Regions from separate parts of the Mesobacillus sp. LC4 genome, predicted to be linked through region 2. Evidence: riboswitches for the same ligand, from Rfam matches in the RefSeq annotation. Region 2 holds a riboswitch; each other region holds the start of a gene.
What was found. Region 2 has a riboswitch for cyclic di-GMP ahead of AB5I83_RS20035 (amidase). Riboswitches for the same ligand answer to the same signal wherever they lie in the genome.
Positions count from the first base shown of each region.

Region 1: another riboswitch for cyclic di-GMP. It lies ahead of AB5I83_RS10680 (LPXTG cell wall anchor domain-containing protein); the one in region 2 lies ahead of AB5I83_RS20035 (amidase).
Region 3: another riboswitch for cyclic di-GMP. It lies ahead of AB5I83_RS11710 (DUF5667 domain-containing protein); the one in region 2 lies ahead of AB5I83_RS20035 (amidase).
Region 4: another riboswitch for cyclic di-GMP. It lies ahead of AB5I83_RS11975 (anti-repressor SinI family protein); the one in region 2 lies ahead of AB5I83_RS20035 (amidase).

Region 1 covers NZ_JBGCUB010000002.1:878,931-885,130, reverse strand. The annotation lists gene AB5I83_RS10690 (glucose-6-phosphate isomerase) at 1-738, opposite strand, end outside; gene AB5I83_RS10685 (class D sortase) at 935-1,549, opposite strand; gene AB5I83_RS10680 (LPXTG cell wall anchor domain-containing protein) at 1,711-3,552, opposite strand; cyclic di-GMP riboswitch class I at 3,697-3,787, opposite strand; gene AB5I83_RS10675 (iron-containing alcohol dehydrogenase) at 4,041-5,204, opposite strand; gene AB5I83_RS10670 (DUF378 domain-containing protein) at 5,409-5,642, shown strand; gene AB5I83_RS10665 (ornithine--oxo-acid transaminase) at 5,691-6,200, opposite strand, start outside.
Region 2 covers NZ_JBGCUB010000008.1:38,575-44,774, reverse strand. The annotation lists gene AB5I83_RS20065 (copper resistance CopC family protein) at 1-273, shown strand, start outside; gene AB5I83_RS20060 (copper resistance D family protein) at 276-1,373, shown strand; gene AB5I83_RS20055 (DsbA family protein) at 1,416-2,096, shown strand; gene AB5I83_RS20050 (disulfide oxidoreductase) at 2,099-2,512, shown strand; gene AB5I83_RS20045 (hypothetical protein) at 2,692-2,907, opposite strand; gene AB5I83_RS20040 (PspC domain-containing protein) at 3,165-3,431, opposite strand; gene AB5I83_RS20035 (amidase) at 3,926-4,819, opposite strand; cyclic di-GMP riboswitch class I at 4,861-4,958, opposite strand; gene AB5I83_RS20030 (hypothetical protein) at 5,260-5,547, opposite strand; gene AB5I83_RS20025 (hypothetical protein) at 5,665-6,129, opposite strand.
Region 3 covers NZ_JBGCUB010000003.1:163,371-169,570, reverse strand. The annotation lists gene AB5I83_RS11730 (2-phosphosulfolactate phosphatase) at 1-40, shown strand, start outside; gene AB5I83_RS11725 (LysM peptidoglycan-binding domain-containing protein) at 129-1,547, opposite strand; gene AB5I83_RS11720 (QueT transporter family protein) at 2,387-2,872, opposite strand; PreQ1 riboswitch class I at 2,879-2,923, opposite strand; gene AB5I83_RS11715 (pirin family protein) at 3,107-3,952, shown strand; cyclic di-GMP riboswitch class I at 4,018-4,101, shown strand; gene AB5I83_RS11710 (DUF5667 domain-containing protein) at 4,196-5,413, shown strand; gene AB5I83_RS11705 (FbpB family small basic protein) at 5,835-5,963, shown strand; gene AB5I83_RS11700 (sporulation protein) at 5,981-6,200, shown strand, end outside.
Region 4 covers NZ_JBGCUB010000003.1:221,706-227,905, forward strand. The annotation lists gene AB5I83_RS11945 (MurR/RpiR family transcriptional regulator) at 1-560, opposite strand, end outside; gene map (type I methionyl aminopeptidase) at 776-1,525, opposite strand; gene AB5I83_RS11955 (type 1 glutamine amidotransferase domain-containing protein) at 1,887-2,405, opposite strand; gene AB5I83_RS11960 (late competence development ComFB family protein) at 2,613-2,888, shown strand; gene treR (trehalose operon repressor) at 3,037-3,762, opposite strand; gene AB5I83_RS11970 (helix-turn-helix domain-containing protein) at 4,057-4,377, shown strand; gene AB5I83_RS11975 (anti-repressor SinI family protein) at 4,478-4,606, opposite strand; cyclic di-GMP riboswitch class I at 4,636-4,721, opposite strand; gene AB5I83_RS11980 (helix-turn-helix domain-containing protein) at 5,365-5,700, shown strand; gene AB5I83_RS11985 (nitrous oxide reductase accessory protein NosL) at 5,956-6,200, shown strand, end outside.

The DNA of each region.
Region 1 (6,200 bases), on a different contig from region 2:
TTCAAGCTCTGATTTGCCGAAGTCTTCCCTCGCCTGAGCCGCGCCTTTCATCATCGCTTCAATATCTGATCCACTGACAGCGATCGGCAGCAAGCCTACTGCCGTCAAAACAGAATAGCGTCCGCCGACATCATCAGGAATCACAAATGATTCGTAGCCTTCCTCATCAGCAAGAGTTTTCAATGCTCCGCGTGCTTTATCCGTTGTCGCATAAATGCGCTTGCGTGCCTCTTCGACTCCATATTTTTCTTCGAGCATCTTGCGGAAAATACGGAATGCGATCGCAGGTTCAGTCGTTGTTCCAGATTTCGAGATGACATTGATGGAGAAATCTTTGCCTTCCAACAGGTCCATCACATCTGTCATATAAGTTGAGCTGATGTTGTTACCGATAAAAATGACCTGAGGTGTCTTGCGCTTTTCTTTTGGAAGAGCGTTATAGAAGCTGTGCTGTAAAAACTCTAGCGCAGCACGTGCTCCGAGATAAGAGCCGCCAATTCCTACTACGAGCAGGACATCAGAATCACCCTTAATCTTTGCCGCTGATTTCTGGATGCGTGCAAATTCTTCTTTATCATAGTCTACAGGCAGATCGATCCAGCCTAAAAAGTCGCTGCCTGCACCAGTCTGTTCATGCAATGAATGATGGGCTACTTTTACAAAATCCCTTAAGTATGTAACTTCGTGTTCTCCAAAAAAGCTAAGCGCCTTTGAGTAATCAAAACGAACATGTGTCATGTCTGATCCTCCATTATTTTATATTCTCTATCACTTTATCGAAATGAATCCCAATAATCAAGAAACACTCTCAGATGTAAGCGTGCCCAATTGTGAAATTTTAAGTAAACTTTAAAAAATGTATTTTTCGACATAACCGGGCAGCCTACTTTTGACTTTTTATCCAGAGATAGAAAAATTAAACGCCTAACGACGATTACGGAAGTTGCTTCGCCTTAACAATCAGCCTGTGCGTCGCGGTATCGATTGGAGTGCAGGTAATGAGAGTCAAGGTGTTTTCATCTTTACTGCCGTTTAGCACAGAAACATCCTGAGGTTTAACTACTTGAGTTTCATAAACTTTGTATTGATAAGTTCGATTTTGGGACTTAACAGTCACGACATCACCAGAACTGATCTCGTCCAGGCGGTTGAACATCCTGCCATATGAACGGCTGCGATGGGCAGCAATTGCACTGTTTCCAGGGGTCCCTGGCAGTGAAGTACCATTTAGCAAACCTGAAGCTACATCAAGGTTCCGTTCCGATCCACCGTAAAGAATCGGTAAACGCAAATCGATTTTATCTATTTCGATTACACCAAGCATACCGGTATTGTTGGGCTTTGAGTTTTCCTTTGATGAGTCATTTGTGTTGGATAAATCATTAACCGCCTGGTGATCCCCTTTTTCTTCGGCTTGACCTGCGCGATTCTCCTCTTTTACTTCAAAAACTTCATTTAGTTCATCCAGGCTTTCTTTAGCCGCCTCTTCGTTCATAGCGACGGTAGCTGCTTCTGTTTCAAATGTACTTGCTTCCCACTCGCTAATCAATTTCTCCTGTTGATAGTCAGTATATAAATTTGATAGGGAGGGATATAAAAACAGCCCCCCCCCAGATAGTATAAGAATTAATGAAAGTACCTTTTTCATTTTGCACACTCCATTTTTTATTTTTAGTCAAAATAAAGAGGGGAATCTCTTCCCCCCTATCCTTAGTTCCTGATTGGCTTTCTCATTCTTATTCCTGTACCAGCTGCCATTAGAAGGAAACCTACAATATAGAACATCATTTTGCTGCTTTCACCTGTTTTTGGAAGTACGTTTCCGTACCAGTCTTGCTTAACATCCCCTGAAGAATTGTTATCATTATTTTCCGTTTTCCCAGCTCCATCATCCTCATCAACATCAGTCTCATTGTCAACTTCGGTTTCGTCGTCAACATCTGCTTCATTATCAGTACCGAGGACCGCTTCATCAATTTCCAAATGAATAACCTGGTCTTCTAATTCAAAAGAGAGCATGCTTAGCGCAATGAATTTAGTCGTTCCATCTTCAAACTCAAACTCTATTCCCTTAATATCTGTAACATCTAGACTGTTGGCCAAAATTAGTTTCCAGAGGTTGTTAATCTTGATAAGCTCAAGCTTCTCGCCGCCATCAATTAACAAAGTCAAGTTGACAACTGTTTCAATATCCAGATTAAAAGTGATATACAGTTCTTTGACTATTTCAATAACATCCGGTGATTCTCCATCTTGATCGGAATCTTCGTCGTCATCTCCCGTTCCATCCCCTGGTTCTTCTGTGTTATCATCCTCAGGTAATGCGCAGTCCTCTATCCAATAATTAATGGATCCCTCCGCTTCTACTCCTACTCTAATGTCTTCGACGTCATAGAATCTTTCAGCACCTGATTCAAATACAACCTTAAATTCCGTGATATCATCCTTTGCAAATTCCCCATCATCTTTGAGTTTATATAGTGGTGAGTTACCCGGATTCGACATGACTTCCCATTCACCATTTAATTTAACAAAGACATTCTCAACTGGAGCAACGCAGTTTTTTAGATGAAGATGGATTTCCGTGCTTTTATTGCCATTCTCTTCACCATTATCATCGCCGTTGCCATCACCTGGTTCCTCCGTTCCATCGCCAGGGTTTTCTGTCCCATCTCCTGGGTCCTCTTCACCATCACCCGGTTCCTCCGTACCATCGCCAGGTTCTTCAGAATTGTCATCTTCTATAGAGCAGCCTTCAAGCCAATAGTTAATGGTTCCTTCCGCTTCTTTTCCTTCCCTAACCTCATCCATGGAATATTCTTGTTTAGTTCCTGACTCAAAAGTTAGCCTGAAAGCAGTAATATCATTCTTTACAAACTCACCACCATCTTTCAGTTTATACAGTGGCGAGTTACCCGGGTTCGACATATCTTCCCAACTTCCCTTTAACATGACCTCTACTTTTACCACATCTTCTGTGCAGTTTTTCAAATGCAGATGTATCTCTGTACTTTTATTGGCATTTGATTTAGTACCTTTTTCAGAATCCTTTTCTTCCTTGTTTGAATCACCATTTTCTTCTTGTGTAGATTCATCGTTTTCGTCTTGTGTAGATTCATCATTTTCGTCTTGAGTTGACTCATCGTCTTCTTCTTGAGATGGATCATTTTTTTCTTCTTGAGTTGATTCATCTTTTTCTTCTTTTGTTGTTTGACCGTTTTCTTCTTGAGTTGACTCATCGTTTTCTTCTTGAGCTGATTCATCGGTTTCTTCTTGAGTTGATTCATCATTTTCTTCTTGAGTTGATTCATCATTTTCTTCTTGAGTTGATTCATCATTTTCTTCTTGAGTTGACTCATCGGTTTCTTCTTCATTTGACTGATCGTTTTGTTGTTGAGTTGATTCTTTGGCTTCGATTTCAACTTTTGTGTTTCTTTCAGTATCCGACGCCGCATCTCCATTCTCATTTGCTAGTGCCGGTATTGTCAGTGAAAATAACATTAGGAATGCAATCGAGACTGCTGATAATTTTTTCATAAGAGTCTTTTTCATGTTCTCGTCCCCTTTTCTAGTGTTATTAAAAATTTGCGTAATAAAAGGCTGAATATTCAGATATTATTTGCGACATTTAGCCTCCTTCCCGATAAAATTCACCATTATAATTAGACAAAAAAAGCCGCCGGGAATTTACTTTTCCATGGCGGCTGGACGATCATAGCTGCACTTTTGCAACCTTAGACTCCTGGCTTTGCGTCCCAGCTTTTCAGCAGGTTTGCTATTAGCATGATTGGTGCTTTTTACTTATGTAAAATATTCCTCGGCTTCCTTGTCTTACATTCTAAGACTTACCACAGTTACCCAGCGACTTAAACATATAGTCCTATTAATTTAATTGGTAAATTTTTCTCCATTTTCATTAATTCACCTTGAAGAGGGATATATTTAGTATTTCACACTTATTCCAAAGAGCTTTCACTAAGATTTTTGACCTAATAAAAAGACAAAGGACCCAGAGTTATGCCCCTGAGTCCTTCAGTAATTTATAACGACATACGATAGATTTCCATTACATCGTCTTTATTCAATTTTGCAAAGTTGCCGAATTCCCCATTGACCATAGCTTTGTCAGCCATTACTTCAAGCTTGCTGTCATCAATGTCATAGTCAGCAAGGCGTGACGGTGCGCCAATGCTGTTCCAGAATTCACGCAGCTTTTCGATTCCTTCTAATCCTGCTTCTTCGTCGGTCTTGCCTTCTGGATTCACGCCGAAGACCCTGACAGCCATTTTCTTGAAACGTTCCGGTTTTATCTTAAGGTTATGCTTCATCCAGTTCGGGAACAGAATCGCCAGACCGCCTCCGTGAGGGATATCATAAACGGCTGATACAGCGTGTTCGATATTATGCGTCGCCCAATCTCCTCGGTATCCCATATTTAGGATTCCATTCAATGCCATCGTTCCTGAGTAAAGGATCGTTGCGCGGTATTCATAGTTTTCCAAATCTGCAAGCAGCTTTGGAGCTGTTTCCATCACTGTTAAAAGCAAGGATTCACACATGCGGTCCTGGAACTCAGTGTTTTCGGTCAAGTGGAAATAGTGTTCGAATACATGTGACATCATGTCCACAATTCCATAAATCGTCTGATCTTTCGGAACGGTGTAAGTGTTCACGGGATCAAGGATCGAGAATTTCGGGAATGTGACCGGGCTTCCCCAGCCATACTTTTCATTCGTTTCCCAGTTGGTGATAACAGAACCTGCATTCATTTCAGAGCCAGTGGCTGCCAAAGTTAGTACTGTGCCAAAAGGAAGAGCTTCTGCTGCAAAAGCCTTCTTTGTGACAAGATCCCACGCATCTCCATCATATTTTGCACCTGCAGCGATTGCTTTTGTGCAGTCAATGACACTGCCGCCGCCTACTGCAAGCAAAAATTCGATTCCTTCATCTTTGCAAATTTTCACGCCTTTATGCACAGTCGACAGACGAGGGTTTGGTTCCACACCTGAAAGTTCGTGTACTTCTGCCCCAACCTCTTTTAGGGTGTCCATGACAGAATCATAAAGACCATTGCGTTTGATGCTGCCACCGCCATAAACCAGCAGGACTTTTTTACTGTATTGAGGAACTTCGTTTTTCAATTCCTCGAGCTGGCCTTTGCCAAATATCAGTTTCGTTGGATTGTAAAAAGTAAAGTTATCCATTTAAATCACCTTCCTCTAGGGATAATTATGTTCTTTTTCTAAAAGCATTGCAAAAAATACACTTCTTAATGTGCTCCAATATGCTGCGAAATGTTACAAACTTTTTCTCGAGGGTAGGTAATAAATAGATGACGAATGAATAATTCATTTCGTGCTGAAACAATCTATAAAAGAACAAATTTAATTTTAAGGGAGGAAACATCCATGAGCGGTATTCAACGTGCAGCACTAGTACTTACCATTATCGGGGCCATCAACTGGGGCTTAGTAGGATTCTTCCAATTTGACCTTGTTGCAGCTATTTTCGGCGGACAGGATTCAGCATTGGCTCGAATCATCTATGGATTAGTCGGTCTTGCCGGTCTTATAAACATCGGACTTCTATTCGCACCAAGCGAAAGAGAAGAAAGAGCAGCAGAACCAAGAGCTACTCGATAATTGAACTTCACAAGAAAACCCGCCAAGGAAGGCGGGTTTTTCTCATGCTTATGATAATACTTTCTTGATTCTTTGTATGGCCCAATCCAGTTCTTCCTGGCTGATGACAAGCGGCGGAGCGAAACGGATGACCGTATCATGCGTTTCTTTGCAGAGCAGCCCTTCCTCTTTCAGCTCTTCACAATACTTGCGTGCAGGTTCTGTTAACTCGACACCAATGAACAAGCCGCGGCCGCGGATATCCTTGATGATAGGATTGTCGATTTCACGGAGCTTGCTAATGAAATAGTCACCCAGTTCAAGGGAACGATCAGCAAGCTTCTCATCGATCAAAACATCAAGGGACGCGATGGAAACTGCGCAGGCCATTGGATTGCCGCCGAAAGTGGATCCGTGGGAGCCTGGGTTGAATACTCCCAGTACATCATTGTCGGCAACGACACATGAGATCGGGAACACCCCACCGCCAAGTGCCTTTCCAAGGATGTACATATCAGGCTCGATACCCTCCCATTCACATGCGAACATTTTTCCGGACCTCGCAAGACCAGCCTGGAT
Region 2 (6,200 bases):
CTCGTTCAGTGGGAAATTATCGGTGCAGATGGCCACCCAATTGAAGGTGAGTTTACCTTCTTTGTTGAAATGGAACAAACCGAGGAAGTAGAAGAAGAACCAATCGATGAAGAAAGTGGACTGGGTGATGACCCAAATCCTGCTCCGCCTTCATCTGACAAAACGGAAAACCAGCAAGAACCATTGTCGGATTCTGTTTTAATAACAATATTGATCATTTTGATCCTTATCATTGTAGGCACATTCTTGATCTTTTTTAGAAGGAAGAAGTAATCATGATCACATTAACCATTATCAGTGAAACACTACTTTACCTATGCTTCTCCCTTCTTATGGGAGCCTTTGTTTTCAGCTTAATACCAAATTCGTACAAGCCGGAAATTCGGATACCCAAGGGCATCATGATGTCTGCAACAGGGGGTATAGCCTTATTTTCCTTTGTGCCAGTATTATCACTAATTCTCCATTTATATCATGATCTAGGATTCTTAACTACGCTTCAATCCGTCCTCTACACATTTGAAATCGGAAAAGCATGGATCCTTACCTTTGTTCTCGCTAATCTATTATTTATTTATATTGTTTGGGTTGATTATCGAAAAAAAACAATCTATGCCTTAATTGGACTGGCTTTTACCTTCCTATTAATATTAGCCCTTGGATGGTCGAGTCATGCAAGCTCACTTGATCAATGGAAAGGGTTCCTGACCCATTCGGCACACTTTACCGCTGTAAGTGTTTGGGTAGGTGTTCTGATCGTCGTGAGCTGGTTCTCAACCAATCAATTGAACTGGTTATCATTTTTAAAGTGGTTCAGGCCACTGGCTATGGTTTGCTTTTCCGTAACAATACTATCTGGCTTAATCCTGATGTCGTTCGTCGTGGAATTTAAGGATTACCCAACTTCCTGGAGTATTTCTTATGGACAAGCTCTCTTACTAAAGCATTTGCTCATCCTGCCCTTAATGGCTTATGCCTTTATTAACAGTTTTCTCGTTCGAAAAAAGTTGTTGGCGGACTCAGCGTATAATCCAATCCAATGGACAAGAGCTGAAAGCATCGTGATCCTTTTTATATTTTCTGTCACTGCAGCACTGGGTCAGCAGTCGCCCCCTCATGAGATTGCACTAACTATTCAAACTGAAGGAGCTTCAAGACTTTTTTCAACCATATTCAGAGGGAATATTGATCCTGATTTAGTCGTCCAATTCTCTGTAAACGGGATCAGCTTATCTTTTTTCGCTTTATCCTTTGTTTTCTTGGCGCTCATCATTCTGTCATTCAACAGGAAAGTTCCAATCATCATTTCGTTTTTCATGTGCTTCTTATTTGTAATATCCGGCTACTTATCTCTTGTGCTCAGTCTTCAATAAAACAAAACTATCTTTCCCATATAATTTTGAAGAGGTGTTAATATGAACAGCAATACAAACAAACCATTTAAGATGGCCGTCGTTATAACCATCATTATTTTTGCCTTATTAATTGCTTTAGTGCTAGTGAATAATATGAAATCAGATACTACTAATAATGTTAGTTTTGACAAGCAACCGTCAATTGAAGGACAGCCTGTACTAGGTGACCCAGATGCACCGGTGACGGTTGTAGAGTTCGGGGACTTTAAGTGCCCTGCATGTAAAGCATGGAGTCAAAATTTCTATCCGCAACTGGTAAAGGACTATGTTGAAACAGGAAAAGTTAAGTTTGCTTATATCAATGTTCTTTTTCACGGAGAGGAATCCAAGTTAGGGTCTCTTGCTGCGGAATCTGTCTTCAAACAAAATCCAGAAAGCTATTGGATTTTCAATAAAGAGATGTTTAAGGCTCAACCAGCAGAAAACCATGATGATCTTTGGATTACCAAGGAAAAGATATTAGAAATTGCCTCCGGTATTCCCAACATAGATGTAGAACAATTAGAGGCGGATATCAACGATCAAACTGAAATGGATGAAGTTAATAAAGATTCACAATTAGTAGAGGAGTTTGAAGTAAAGCTTACACCAAGTATTATGGTCAATGGAACGATGGTCGAGGATCCATTTGATTACGAACAAATCAAACTACTCATTGACCAGGCGTTAGAGGATAAATAAGGATGGATATTTTAAGAAAGTACTCTCTTTATCTAGCTTGGCTCGTATCAGTCGTTGCCACCTTAGGCAGCCTATATTTTAGTGAAATACGTGATTTCATTCCTTGTGAGCTTTGCTGGTATCAACGGATTCTGATGTACCCACTAGTTTTAATACTTGGAATAGGAACCTTTCAAAATGATCCATCTGTGAAGCGTTTCGTCTTGCCTATGGCAGTCATCGGTTGGTTTGTTTCATTATTCCACTATCTACAGCAAAAAGTACCTGGTTTTGCAGAGATCAAACCTTGTTCCAGCGGTGTTCCTTGCAGCGCTCAATATATAAACTGGCTAGATTTCATCACCATACCATTTTTAGCATTTACAGCTTTTTCATTAATCATAGTGTTTATGGTACTAATAAAAAAACAAAAATAAGGCAGTAAACCGCTATAAAGCTTTGGGAGATCCCAAAGCTTTATTTATTGATTATTTCTATCGGTGAAAATATAGTTAAGTCAATTCTAGTTCAACAAAACTGCAGCTTAGTCAAATAAAAAAACGCCAATAACGGCAGCCTGAACTTCAACTCTCGCTCTAAGTAGATTAGATGGTTTTTATTGAAGTCCATATCTTAGTATTTGATATCTAATAACCTCGTTGCCAAATGTGAACCATAATAAAAGCAATAACACAATAACGCCCATCATTAAACTAAACCAAGCAAAATATTTATTTTCCTTATTTATTAAAGGGTACAGAACAATTAACAATGAACCAAAAGCAAGGGTGATTACAACCGTAAGTTGTCCTGTTAGTGTTTCAAACACCATAGAATCCCTCCCTTATCAATATAAATATTCCAAAATTTTTTTCTGATTTTTGTTAAACTAATTTTCCTCTTAGTTAAATCGTGAGAGCATTGGAATTCCAATATAACCTATCAAGATTCCAACTATTAGTACCCAGAAGTAACTCCATTTCTTAAAATCTTTCATTTTCCCCTTTCGCCTGACCCTTTTTATAATTTCTTTTTCCACTAACCTGCATCTTCTTTGAAGAATATTTACTATATTCAAAAATTACTTCCCTAAAGGAGACCCATGTAAAAAAAGATTACAAATACTAAAGCAGTAAAAATAAATGCTAACAATGCAGTTTTAATAGTGCTCTTCTTTCTTACACGATCTCCGTAGAATAAATCGTCTTTCTCCATAAGTGCTCCTAAAATCAGATAGAGTATTGGCGATACTGGCACGAATATAAATACCAATCTCACAATAAAGGATGAAATGAAAAGAGCCTCTGCGATTCCTCCACATACACCTAAAAATACATAATCCGAATTTGACCTCATCAGCCTATTTCTTTTCAGTATTTTCACCTCATATAAACGTATTTTACAGTCTGATTTATTTGCAATTTGATTTTATTATTTAAGTTCTACAATAAATAGTCTCATACCTTTAATTTAAGGTCGTGTTATCTTACTCTTGATTTAATAACATGAATACGATTTCTTCTTCAATTAAAATCCTCGATCCAGAAGATTTTCAAAAAAGGCGCATCTTCTTCCTGAACCCATGCATCCGTTTGGATAAAATCTATTGTTTTATTTACATTCACCCTCATAGTTCAAGTTTGACTAACCGCTTCACCAAATGTTACTTATTAAGCGAATGATCATTCTTGGAATAAACATTGATATGTTCCAAACAACTTCACCGACTAGCTGGTGTTTAAGAAATTCTGCAGTTAATACTCAAAATCAGGTTAAAAACCCGCTAACTACCTTTATAAGGCATTTAGCGGGTTTTTCTAAAGGAGTTTTTTTTCACTCTGCCAATGTTCTTAAGGAGCCATTTTCATCCAACTGTGTAAATAATGAATGGCAAAAGTCACATCCGGTTGTGGATACGCACTCTTCACTAAAGAAAGCTGACTATACATATGAGCAGCACCTTCTTCATAAAAACTAACAAGATTGGCTTCTTCTGATTTGCCAGTTTCTACTCCAATCACAATGGGTTTGCCAAGAGAGGAAGCATATTGTACTTCATTTCTCACTAGTTCAATAATTCCGTTTCCTCCAGCAGCCTGATCGCGGTATGCCATAATAGTCGTATAACTTGTTGTCTTAATCGCCCAACTAGCTAAATTACCTTTCCCGTAAGTATTGCTATATGCAATTTCATCAAACCAGAAAGGAATATCGATTCCAAATGTAAGTCCAAGTTGTTCTGAAGTAACAGCAGCATGATTGATAATATTTTGATATGCAAGTACAGTATTCTTGAATTTTGAGTTCCAACCACTATATAGATATGGCTCTATATCTAAATGAATACCAGTAAATCTTTGTGTCTGTGAGGCTGATTTTTGGTAGTTTCCTACCCAATTAAAGAATTCCTTAGAATAAGCAGAACCTTTAGAGGAAACCCATTGCGGCGAGCCATCTAAAGCGTGTATTTCTATGCCTTTTTCAGTTGCTTTTTGAATAAATGATTTATAAGTATCGAAAGGAATGTTTTTATTAATTTGAAGGTATATTTGCTGAACTTGATTATTTCCTGCGAATGAAAGAATCTCTTTTCCTTGCGTAGCAATCGTTGAAGTATTCCAAAGCCATGTTGCCGTGGGAACTCCTGCGTTAGCATGAGCTTTAATAGGTTGAGAAAGGGTTTGAAGAGGACCAAAACCCATAAATAAGATAAGACTTAATAAGAGGTATTTATTGATATTCATATTCTCCGCTCCTTTTTATGGCCAAGACACCATTTTAGGAGTCTGGCAACCTGGCAACCATATGCAAAGGAAATATCTCTTTACACTCAGGCCCATGGCTTTGCGTCCTTGCCTTTCAACAAGTTTGCCTTTATCAGTTTTTTATTTAATTTGAGTATATCCTGTCCTAGTATCAATTGGAATCGAATTTTTTGAACTATTTCAAAAAACAAAGTACAATATTGAGTCTTGTTCACATTATTGAGTAGGATAAAAATAACATGCACTGGATTGCTTGATCACGTTTTGTATGCCACAAGAAAACACGTTATTGTATGCAGTGTTTTTTAAGAGAGCATACAAAAATATTTTCAACTTCAATGTGCATACCTTGTTATTGAATATACACACCGTTTGTTATTCATAAAGGCCTGCACATTATAGAAATAAAGGGAAAAAAGTCATTGTTTCCTGCGTATTCGTTCTAAAAATATTGGGGCTATATTTAGTAAGATAGAAACAATGGTCAAAAACCATAATGCCCTTGCCATACCAGGTACTACATCAGCTAATGCCGCCCAATCTTCTATTTTTAGCCACCGAGATACATAACTGTAATCTGCACAAAGTGTTAATGCTGTAAATGATAACCCCATCGCCATCGCAAGTTTATAATCCTTCCCTGCTGTATACATATAAAGATTGATAAGCGTTGCTACTATTGCAATAACCCCAAATATTACCCACATAACTATACCTCCGTATATTTTTAGCCGTTTGTTGAATAAGGAATTCAACAAAGGTGATCCAATCCTCCTTGGATGATCGCTCACGTTGGCTGAAATATAAACTTTACAAATATACATCTATTCAAGTGGTTTAAGCAGTTCTCCTATTAATTTGTTTGATATGTTTAAAGCTTCTTTTCTATTTGTTGCAGGTCCAGATATTAATAGCCCCCCTTTAGGGTCCCATTCATATGTGGCATTATCCCTTCCAGACTCAAGCAGTTCGTAAACGATAATAGTTAGCTCACTTAAATCCTTATTTATATAAAGAAAGCCGTAGGGGGAATCCCCGAGTGATAAAGAGCCGCCGTTTTCAATAAAAACAACTTCTACTTCCTTCTTATCAATGATAATATTTTTTGGCAACTCTCCTTTTATATCTATGGTTCCTTTAAAACGATCTTGGTTAAAAATTTTTCTATACAATTTACCTTTAATTGTAATTGTAACTTCTTTATTTAATTGATTGCTTTTATTACCAACTCCGTAAACGATTCCGTCAAATGCTTGATTGATTTCTTTGGGTACGGAATACCAAACCACAAAGCTAACTATACCTATTAGAAATATGAAAACTAAAAACAACTTCTTTCGTTTTATTGGAATACAGCCCC
Region 3 (6,200 bases), on a different contig from region 2:
GAAGGATGGAAGATTTATAGAAGGAAATGAAGATATCTGACCTGGTGCTAGTAAAGATGGAAAAATACTAATAGCCTTCTAGAGTCAGCTTCACTAGAAGGCCATATGAACAGAGATATTTATATGTTTTACTTTAACTTCTTAATATTGAAGTTATCCTCCAGCAGCGCCCAATTTTGCGGGAATGGGTACCCGAGCACCCAGTAGCTGACACCACGCAGATTGTATTGTTTGATCAAATCAAACTTTGCCTGGGCACTTCGGGCGTCTTCGAACCATACTTCGTGTTGCTGGCCCTGTTCATCGGTGTAGCGGAAATAAGGCGATGCGGCCACTGTATCGTATTGAATCGCAGCTCCGTACTTGATGGCGCGGCTGACAGCTTCCTGTGGACTGTATGTTTCAGCTTCCTGGCCCTGTATATGGGGAATGATCCAGTCCCTGGCATACAGCTGGAAGCCCATCAGGATTTTATTCCTTGGAATCGCTGTAACTGCATAATCAAGCACCCTGCGGATTTCGTTCAATGGTGAAACAGCCTGTGGTGAACCAAAGCGGTATCCCCATTCGTAGGTCATCAAAACGACGAAATCTGCTATCCTGCCATGTGCGGGATAATCATGTGCTTCGTATAATAGCCCTTTTTGGTCGGCCCTGACTTTCGGGGCAAGAGAAGTTGAAACGAAATAACCTTCTTTATGAAGCGTATCAACGGCTTCTTGCAGAAAAGTATTATAAAGCTCCCGATCAGCAGGAAGTACATTTTCAAAATCAATATTCAAGCCGCGGTACCCTTTTTCACGCATGACAGAAAGGATATTGTTAAGGAGTGTGGCACGATGTGCTTCACTAGCCAGTACTTCATGGGCAATATTTTCTCCGGCTTCAGTGGCTGTGAAATTGGTTATCGACATCATTGGCAGTGCGCCTTTTGCGAGTCCTGTCTGGATAGCTTCAGTATCGTCCTTCATATAAAGGACCAGCGACCCGTCAGGCTGGATGACATAGGCAAACGGGGCGATATAGGTCAACAGGTCGGCTACTCCCCCGACCAGTTCAATGGCCATTTCATCGGAATGGTAAGTGAAGGCATTCGATTCAATCGTTGGTTTCGGTTTTGGGATGACCAGGATCGTCCCTGGATAAAGCAGGTTTGGATTTTGGATTTGATTTGCCTTGATGATCGCCAGTACGGTTACAGCATAACGCTGGGAAATGTTCCAAAGAGTTTCACCGCGTTGGACGGTGTGGCGGGAAGCGGGTATGCGGAGTACGGTCCCGGGGTAGATGAGAGCAGGGTTGGTAATGGCATTCGCCCGAATGATGGCGTCTACAGTTGTTCCGTACCGCTGGGCAATCGACCATAATGCCTCACCGTTTTGAACGGAATGGAATGCGTCATAAGATGGAATGAGCAAAGCCTGGCCCACAGCCAATTGATTAGGGTTTTCCAGGCCATTTATTTCACTGATTTGCGTTACGCTCACCTGATATCTGTTTGAAATCTGCCACAGAGCTTCCCCTCTTTGTACAACATGAATGATCATAATGAACCCCCTCACGAAAAAGTCCTACAATATGCTATGAGATAAAAAGGGATTATATGTTGAAGGAGGACGTTTATTAATCTCATTATAAGAGTCAGTGTTAGCCAGGTTCAGACTAAATTGAAGAAGAGGCGGATTGAAATGTCTGAAGCAGGTGAGAGTTCGGACAAAATCAGAGGAGAAGCCGGTTAGAATGTCTGAAGTAGGTGCGAGTTCGGACAAAATCAGAGGAGAAGCCGGTTAGAATGTCTGAAGCAGGTGAGAGTTCGGACAAAATCAGAGGAGAAGCCGGTTAGAATGTCTGAAGTAGGTGCGAGTTCGGACAAAATCATAGCGGAAGCCGCTTGAAATGTACGAAGCAGGTGCAAGTTCGGACAAAATCAGAGGAGAAGCCGGTTAGAATGTCTGAAGCAGGTGAGAGTTCGGACAAAATCAGAGGAGAAGCCGATTAGAATGTCTGAAGTAGGTGCGAGTTCGGACAAAATCATAGCGGAAGCCGCTTGAAATGTACGAAGCAGGTGCAAGTTCGGACAAAATCAGAGGAGAAGCCGGTTAGAATGTCCGAAGTAGGTGCGAGTTCGAACAAAATCAGAGGAGAAGCCGATTAGAATGTCCGAAGTAGGTGCAAGTTCGGACAAAATTAAAGCGGAAGTCGGTTAGAATGTCTGAAGTAGATGCAAGTTCGGACAAAATAGCAGCGGAAGCCGTTTAGAATGTCCGAAACAGGTGCGAGTTCATACCAAAAACGGTTGAAGCTTAAGTCGATATCTAAAGAAAGACTCCAACTTTGAGGCAAAACAAAACGCATGGACTCTCTTCATCCATGCGTTTGATCTATATTAAACTAATTTTTCAAGGTTTATGCGTTTGTGAATCGCAAGCATTACAGGTATACCTACAGCCATAACCGTTAATTCACCTGCGGCTGTTGTCAGCCATGTGAACCAGAATGGCAATTGGAATGCCAGGTTCAGCTCAATCGCAATCAGGAACATCGTGAATGTGAAGACCAATGTGTTCACAACCATGCGGCCAATGATGCTCTTAATATATTTTGCTGTGAAAATCGTAATCAGCAAGGAGATCACAGACTGGCCAACTCCAAAGACGAGGTCATAGGCGACCATTGGTGAAAAGAGCAAATTGGTTAAAAACACACCCAATACGATTCCAAAAAAGTATTTCTTATTGAAAACGATCAAGTGGTTAAACATTTCCGACACGCGGAATTGTACATTAGTGAAGCCAAATGGCTGGATGACGGCAGAAACGGCAATATATAGAGCTGCAAGAATCCCGTTCCTCACAATCGTTCTAGTGTTCATTTTTCATCTCTCCTAGTTTTTTTACGTGGGATGGTTACGAACCACGTTATTTAAAAGCCAATTTTATATTATATAGGATAAAAGACCTTCTCACAATATAATTTTCTTAGAATAATAGTTGTCGGGCGACCACAAGATATCTCAGCTTAAATTATCTTTATTTTAAAATATAACGCTGCCTTGTTATAATTTGAGAATAGGAAAGTAAGCAGTATGATAAAGGGGTTTTGAAAAATGTTCATAAGAGATATCAAGAAGCATTGGACTGTTCAATATGAAGAAAGAGGGATGCCGCATGTCCAGGCAGGACTTGTGCTGAACCCACAAGACTGGAGGGAACTGGATCCTTTCATTTTAATGGCGGAGGACTGGTTTAAGCGCGGGACTTTCTCCGATCACCCGCACCGAGGCTTCCAGACGATTACGTATATCATTGATGGCAGGCTGGAGCACATTGACAACCATGGAGGCCACAGCATCCTGGAATCCGGTGACATCCAGTATATGAACGCAGGCAGCGGCGCGCGGCATGCTGAAGAGGCAGTCGACAATGATATCGCGCATACATTGCAGCTCTGGCTGAATCTTCCGAAGGAGCTGAAGGGCACTACCACTTCCTATCAAAATGTGTATTCCCAACAGGCACCGGTTGTCCAGTTCGAAGGCGGTATCTTAAAGGTGTACTCAGGAGAAACAGCTGGTGTAAAAGGGCCTCTCGAACCCTTGGTGCCTTTTACATTATCAGAAATTCAACTGGCTGAGGATACCGAATTCACATACTCATTGCCTGAGTCACATAATGCATTCTTGTATGTTCTTTCAGGAGATATTGAGGCCGGTTCAAGTCGTACACACCTTAAAAAGTCGGCTGCGGCAACATTGACTTTCAATGACGGAGGCGAGGGGACAAGCGAACTAAGCCTGAAAGCAAACCTACGATCAAGGGTGTTGGTCTATTCAGGAAAGCCGATCAAAGAGGAAGTGGTTGCCTACGGGCCGTTCGTTATGAATTCGATGGATGAGATCCGCCAGGCTTACCGCGATTATCAGGAAGGTAAATTCGGCGAGGCAGCTGAATAACCGAAACTTTAAAAGTTTCTATTTATTTTTTCCTGTCGAATAAGTAAGATAAAAGTAGAATTAAAATCCGATAATGGCAAACCCAGGGAAACCGGGGGACGCAAAGCTACAGGGGCTAAAGTCATCGACCATGCCAGCCAGATGCCGAAGATTCACATAGCTAATGTATGTGTGCTGCTCTTCGGACAGCACTTTTTATGTCGATTTTAATTCCAATATATAAAAAACAGTGGGGGTATTGGAATGAAAAAGCTTTTAGCATCAACAATTTTAACCGGAGTGTTTGCTTTTGGTACTGCAGCATCTGCAGATGTGCTCGGCGAAACGGTAGACCCGGGAACGACTCCAGACGAGTTTTTATTTACTTTTGACCAACTATTTGAGGAATTGAAGCTTCTAGTTACCTTTGATGATGAAAAAGATGCCCAACTCCTTCTCGAGTTTGCGAATGAAAGGCTGGCTGAAGCTGGCGCAATGTCAGAACAAGAAAAAACAGAATTCGTCCAACAGGCTTTTCAAGAATATTTAGAGGCTCTTGAGGAAGCGGAAGAGAAGGTTACAGAAGTAATTGTTGAAGAACAGACTGATTCTGAAGGTGAGGACGAACTGACTGAAGAGCTGGAAAATGTTTCTGAGGTTGAGGATGAACTTACTGAGGAGCTTGAAGATGAGCTGAAGGAAGAAGTTGAAGAAGCAACGGAACAAGCAAAGATCGTTGCTAATGTTGTTAAAGATCTGGACCAGGAAATGGTTTTACAGCTGCGCGAACAGGAGTTGGGTTACGGCCAAATTGCTCAAATCTTCTGGCTGGCAGAAGCAGCTGGTAAAACAGTTGAGGAAATCACTGCTTTATATACAGAAGAAAAGATCGGATTTGGCCAGGCAGCCAAGCAGCTTGGCGTCCATCCTTCGAAAATGAAAGGTCTCGCATCAGGAAAAAAACAAGAATCTGAAGAAGACCAAGAGGAAGATACAGAAACTGAGGAAAACACAGAGGGATCAGAAGAGAGCAGTACAGAAGAAGCTGGACAGCAAGCAGCTGAAACTGTAACTGAAAATGAAAGCGAAGAAACAGCCTCTGAACAAACCACGGTCCAGCAGGTTGGCTCTGCTTCAGCACAAAGTGAAAAAAGCTCTGGAAAGAAAGCTGAAGAGAAGAAAGCTTTAGCAGCAAAAAAAGCTGAAGAAAAAAAGCTTGAAACAGAGAAGAAAGCTGAAGCCAAGCAAAAAGATGCAGCAGAAAAAGCAGCAGAACAACGAAAGGAAGCTGCAAAAAAAGCTGAAGAGCAGCAAAAAGAAGCAACCAAAAAAGCTGAAGAACAAAAGCGTGAAGAAACCAAGAAAAACAAAGAAAAACAAGAAGATGAAGACAGCGAAGAAGACGATGAGCAAGACGATGAGCAAGGTGATGACAGTGATGATAATGGAAGCAAAGGAAAAGGGAAAGATAACGGCAAGTAACATTGAGCAAGTCAATGCTGCAGAATTAACTGCCAGTTTGATTTCAATGAATTGACGGAATGTACACTGTATTGTATGATTATCGTATAAAATCATATAGTCCTCCTAAAGGGGAGTAGCTTTCACAGCAGAGTCGTCATTACGGAGAATCCCTCCCGGCTTTGCTGGCAACGACAGTTGTTAGCAAGACCTTTACCAAACTTGGTGAAGGTCTTTATTTATTTTTAACCTTCACCAAACCAGGTGAAGGTTTTTTGTTTAGAAAAACAGCGGAGTGGACGCCTTCAATAATATGAAAAAAACAGCTCTGGTTCCATGAACTTGCATGCGAAAAATGAAGGAACAAATCTGAGCTATTTATAGATATAAAGAGGCATTTTACGATCGAAAAACATAAATTTAAGTATTGGAGTGTAGGTGTATGAAGAAATTACAGCTTAGCTTTGATGAACTGGTTAAGAAGAACAGAGAAGAATTGTTAGCAGATCATAAACAGATTGAGCAAATTGAAAAGAAGCTTGATGAAAAGTACATCAATCAAAAAAAGTAAATAGATGGAGGAACAGGATGTTATTACGGAAGTATATGTCTTTGCTAGGAGTAGGTTCGGCCCAGATTGACCTGATTTTGAAGAAGGATGTTTTAATTCCTGGTGAGGCAGTGAATGGAAAGTTCTTGATCAAGGGCGGAACTGTGGATCAGGATCTGCAGCTGATTGAGTGTGCCCTTGTCATGGTGAATGTAAAGACAGAGGAAGAAAGCGTACTAGATACTGTGACAATCGATG
Region 4 (6,200 bases), on a different contig from region 2:
ATTGCTGCCTGCCCGGGACCGAGCAGCGCTGCTGAAATGATTTGCTGATGACCGTCACTATGGGCATTGCAATGAATGCCTGTCCGCAGGAATTTATGGTAAGCATCAAGCGCAATCGCCGATGATCCGCCCGAACCGTAAAAATCGATCCTTGTAGCCTTTCCCAGAACATCGATAATGTTTTCAAGCACTTTGGCATCCAATAGATTCAGCGTTTCCTTCATCGCTTCAATATGTCCGGCGAACACTTTTTGCGCAAGGGTTACGACTTCATCTTCTTCCTTTATTTCTTCATGGATATTCTTGATCGGTTCCACAAGCTCACTCGCCAGGGCGATTTTGAAAGCTTGATATCCTCTGAATCCAAGCCTTTTGCAAAAGCGGAAAATCGTCGCTTCGGCAACAGAAGCATGCTCCGCAAACTCGGTGATCGAAAGATGGATGATTTCCTGCGTGTTTTTCAATATGTAATCTGCGACCGCCTTCTCCTTGGAGGAAAGCGATGAGTAGATAGCGTTAATTTTCACGACCACATTTTGTCCATTTAGTTCACTGGCCATATTTCCTCCCCCTTTTCTGACGACTTTATCTTACCAATAAAATTTCATCTTTATTTGCAGAAGATGAAAATTTTTTTCACCTTGCATAAAAAAGTCGGGCCAAACTTTGGTTCAGCCCGATGCTTATTCTGTCCTGACAGAATCGTAACTAACTATGATTCGATACGAAGCATTTTTATTAATACAACCAACCTTTTATTCATCCGATGCAGTTATTAATCCTGTTCTGTTAAAATGACGGGACCATCCTTTGTGATCGCAATCGTGTGCTCATACTGGGCAGACAGTTTGCCGTCGACCGTTCTTGCAGTCCAGCCATTGTCATCCATCTTCGTTTTCCACTCTCCGATATTGACCATTGGTTCAATCGTGAACACCATGCCCTCCTTGAGCCGCGGCCCTTTTCCAGGCAGCCCATAGTGCGGAATATCCGGCTTTTCATGGATTACAGAACCGATTCCATGTCCGATGAATTCACGTACAACCGAAAATCCCTCGCCTTCCACATAGGACTGGATCGCATGGCCGATATCCCCAACACGGTTGCCCGGCACTGACGCGGCAATGCCACGATATAATGCCTCTTTTGTCACTTCCATAAGCTTTTGCGACTGCTCGCTGATATCGCCGACTGCATAGCTCCAGGCGGAATCGGCAAGAGCCCCGTTCAGGTTGACGACCATGTCGATCGTCACAATGTCGCCATCCTTGAGAGCCTCTTTTCGGGGAAAACCGTGGCAAACCTCATCATTGATGCTTGCGCACGTTGCATATTGATAGTTCCGGTAGCCTTTTTGCTGCGGAGTCGCCCCATTCTTTTTCAAATACGCCTCCACAAACTCATCAATTTCCCAGGTCGTAACCCCAGGCTTAATCATTTTGCGCAGCTCTTTATGAACAGAAGCAAGCAATTTTCCAGCTTCCTTCATATTTTCAATCTCTCGTGCCGACTTTAAAACAATCATTCCTTCATCTCCCTGATTCATTTCATCCTCTATATTATCTTATACGTAAAATTTCTCAAAATGAACCAGTTCATCACAAGGTAAAAGAAAAACAGCCATTTTCATTCGATTATTTTATGGGTAATAGATTCTTAATCAAATCTCCGAAAAGATTTTTCAGCTAGTATTTGATTTTATAGCGAGTTTTTCTTTTATATAGCGAGTTTTTCATTTATATAGCGAGTTTCTTGTTTATATAGCGACTTTTCCATTTTTATAGCGAGTTTCTCGATTTTATAGCGAATTGGAGATTCCACTCGTTTTTTCCCAGTTTGCACACACAGTAAAAAACCCTTCTGCCTCAGCAAAAGGGTTCTTACTTTTATTTTTCCAGCACTTTAAGTGATTCGCGGTTGAACGCCGGAATATCTTTCGGTTCTCTGCTTGTGACAAGCTGGTTGCAGCAGACGACGACTTCCTTGTCCATGTATTTCGCTCCGGCATATTCCATGTCGACGCGGATGGATTTGTATCCGGTTGCGCTTCGGCCTTCGAGCGTCTTGGCTGTCAACAATAGTTGTGGACCATGGCAAATCGCGAATACCGGTTTCTTCTCATCCATGAAGTACTTGGCGAATTGCACGAATCGATCATCCCCGCGCAGCTGGTCAGGTGAGAACCCACCAGGGATGAATAGTGCATCGAAATCTTCCGGCTTGACGTTGTCGATGCTTTCGTCAATCTTGACCTCTGCTTTGCCTTGCTTGCCTTTTACTGTCTTGCCTTTTTCTTTTTCGATTGTCATAACTTCATGCCCAGCTTCTGTAAAAGCGCGTGAAGGCTCTAGATATTCCACATCTTCAAATAGATCGGTTATTAAACAGGCAATTTTTTTACCCATAGAATCAACATCTCCTTTTGTGTGTAAAATTCTACCCCTAATTAAAATTCCCTGTCTGCTCCTGATGAAACATCTTGTTGACACTTCCATATTTTTGTATAAACACATGTAATTAGACCCATCTTATAACGATGATAAAAAAAACATTTTATATTTCCGTCATTCAACTATAATTTAACTTAGGACATCAATAGGGAGAGAGGCATCATGAATTTTAGTTATGTCAACGTAATGGAAGAGGTCGTTTCGACTCTTGTCAATGTGCTGATGCTGAGCCCGGATTACCAGACTTTCTGCAGTTGCCAGAAATGCCGGAACGACATCATCGCCATCAGCCTGAACACTCTTCCAAGTCACTATGTCACGACAGAAGACGGCCGAAAGATGGTCTATGAGCAGCTTAATACCCAAGAGAACAGATCCTGGATCAATAAAAGGATCATCAGTGCCATCCATCTCGTCGGGAAGTATCCGAAGCATTAAACCGGAAGAGCATAGAGTCTTCCTGGAACTGGAGTATTTCATCAGAAAAACGAGGCGTCTTTTGATGAGCAACGGGCGGAAATTAAATAAATAAAAGCTGCCATGATATTGCCTGGTTCATCCGGCATCCATAATGGCAGCTTCTTTTTTATATAGACTGTGTATCCATACGTCTTGCAAAGTCCACGAATCGGAACTTGTCAGGGCGGTGCCTGGACTCAGTATATTGGAATAGGGTGGCATCATCAAAATGAATATAATTTTTCACGATGACGATTGCATGGAACCCTTCCATGTCAAGTAGCTCTCGGTCCTCTGCGCTTGGTTCCTCCACTGTGAATTCTTTCTTCGCAAAACTGATTTTCTTCTCAAGCTGCCCTTCAATATACTCGAATATCGAGTTCTCGCATTTCTGGCGGGACAGTCCTAGCACATGCCTTTCTACCAGATAATCCTTATCGAGGATCACTCGTTCTTCATCAATATGCCGGACTCTTTTTACCTTCCAGACCTTTTCATCATTACCAACATTCAATTCCCTGGCGATTTCCTGGCCGGCCAGCTCGAGAGTGAAATCCTCCACTGTCGTTTTCGCCTTTCCACCCATATTCTCTGCCAGTTCTTTAAAACTAATCAATCCGGTGATCGGAAACTGATGCCGTTTCAAATCGAGGACAAGTGAACCTTTGCCGCGGATTTTTTGGATGAAGCCATTTTGGGCAAGCAGATTCAGTGCTTTGCGGATGGTTTCCCTCGAGGTTTGATACATATCCGCAAATTCATTTTCAGATGGCAAAATCGTTTTTGCTGGATAATTTCCTTCCTGGATCTGTTTCGCAATTTCTTCATAGATTAATAAATATTTTTTTTGCATAATACATCACCGTACCTTGTCTGATTGCTACCATTTTACCTTTTTTAAGTCCGTTTGAATACAATAGACAATCGTGTTTGTCTTTTTCAAAAAAACTTCATAAAATCATCTACAACTTCAAATACAATCGCCGATATAAAAGCTGCGAGTTTTTTCCCAATAAGTTTTTTTCTAAAAGTGAACCAAAAAATCTTGGTGTTGGTTATAATTGTTCTATAAGGTGTTCTTAATATGGAACTATTTTATCAGATTTGTTATGATATAACTATAAATTGATAAGGTGTGTGGATAACAGTGATTGGTGAACGCGTCAAAAAACTTCGACAAGAGAAACGAATGTCCTTATCCGAATTGGCAGAACAAGCTGGCGTGGCAAAATCATATTTGAGCTCACTCGAGCGAAATCTTCAGACAAATCCTTCAATACAATTCTTAGAAAAGATCGCTGGAGTACTGAATGTGCCAGTGGACCATCTCATTCATGAACAACCCGATAAAGAAAACATGGATTCAGATTGGGTCAATCTTGTAAAAGAAGCAATGGATTCGGGGATCACAAAGGATCAATTCAAGGAATTTCTTGAATTCAATAAATGGCGACTTCATAATAAATGATATCCAGGACAGCTTAGATGGCTGTCCTTTTTTGTGCAAAATAAAAAGCACCTCCATAAGAGCTGCCCGATTGCACTTCTAATCTCTATGTATAAATTCCTCAGCTATTTTTCGTCTGCGTTAAAAACTCCCTGATTTCTTCTTTGTTAATTCCCATTTCTAATGCTTCCATTATAAGCTGCATCCATTCTGTATCCAGTTCTTCGAAAACTACCTGCTCTTTAATCAAGTTCTTCCCCCCAAAATACAGTTAGTATTCCAGGCAGCCCGGCCATCATAGTACATTGCACCTTAGATCCGTGACTTTGCGTCCTAGTTTTTCAACAAGTTTGCCTTTTTCTGTACCTTTTTACTCACTTTTAAGTCCCAATGTCATTGTACCGTGTTCTATATATTTAACATGTAAGTATTTGTCGCCTGCAATAGAAGGTTTTTTTCTTTTTTCTTCCAAATGATTACAAAATCATAGCAAGAAAGAGTATTTTTCTGAAAATTACAATGATTTAGATAAGATTTTTTGTCAAATAATATCTCTAATTGTTGAACTCTTTTTAATTTTTTACCCCCATAAACTCAAGGGTTGGCCATTTTTTTGTACTTTTGCTTTTTCCAGTCCGACATAATGGCCACTTTTTCAAGACTGATGGCATTAAAAAATGGATATCTCGTTAAATCATTCCCGCAAATCGGGCAGATCCATTCTCCTGCCTCACTGCTGCTAAACGAAGGACGATTGCAACGATCACAATTCTTTCTGTACACGACATCCTGCCTCCTTTTTAAGTGGCTTACTACCTCATTCCACTGAAGTATAGTTCATTTGTACCAATCTTGAAAAAGTCTAAAATATGGCGAATTTTCTTAAAAAAGAACAAAAATCGTTCTTTTTTAAGAAAATACTCTGTTTATCTCAGTTTCTTGTATTTTTAAAAGAACTAATTTGTTCGTTATAATGAATTAATAGATGAATTTAAAGGAGATTGCCATATGACGGTTGGCGAAAAAATTAAAAACTTAAGGCTGAAGAAGAAGTATTCAATTAGTGAGCTCTCTGAAAAAGCGAATGTATCCAAATCCTATCTCAGTTACATTGAAAGGGGAATACAGGGTAATCCCTCACTTCAGGTGCTTTCCCGGCTCGCAGACAATCTAGATACAAGTGTTGAGTATTTGATGGGACAACAAAATACGAAAGCTTTCCTGAAGCCTGTTGATGAGGAATGGGCTGGACTCGTTGATGAAGCCATAAAAAATGGAATAAGCAAAGAGGACTTTGCTTATTATGTGGATTTCATGAAGTTTCAAAGCAGGAATAAACAGTAAGCTTATATACTAAAATACAAATTAAAATCGCTCTTTAGACCAAATATTTCACGATATTACCGCTTATCTTTTTTTGAGCCGACAAAATACATAGTCACTCCCCCATGCACTGTGACCTGGCATATTTACGGTGCCAGAAATCTGTCACAAAATATTCATAAAAACAATGTACTTCTCACGTTTTCCCCATTGATTTTTCGCATTTTAATCACAACTCCTTGATAGGATTAAATTCGATCAAAGGAGGAGAATGGAATGAAGAAACTATTTGCTGTCATGATAGCATTCTTATTAATGATCATTGTTTCTGCTTGCGGAGATGAAGCGGCTGAAAACGAACAGAAAGATGAACAGGAGACTGCGGCAACAGAAGTTAAGCACGAGGAGAATGATCACGATCATGGTGATGGCCCTCATGAGCCTGGTGCCGAAGATGTTTGTGCCTTCTGCAATATGAAAGTATACGATGAAGCTGACCCAATGGGTGTATTTACAGCCCA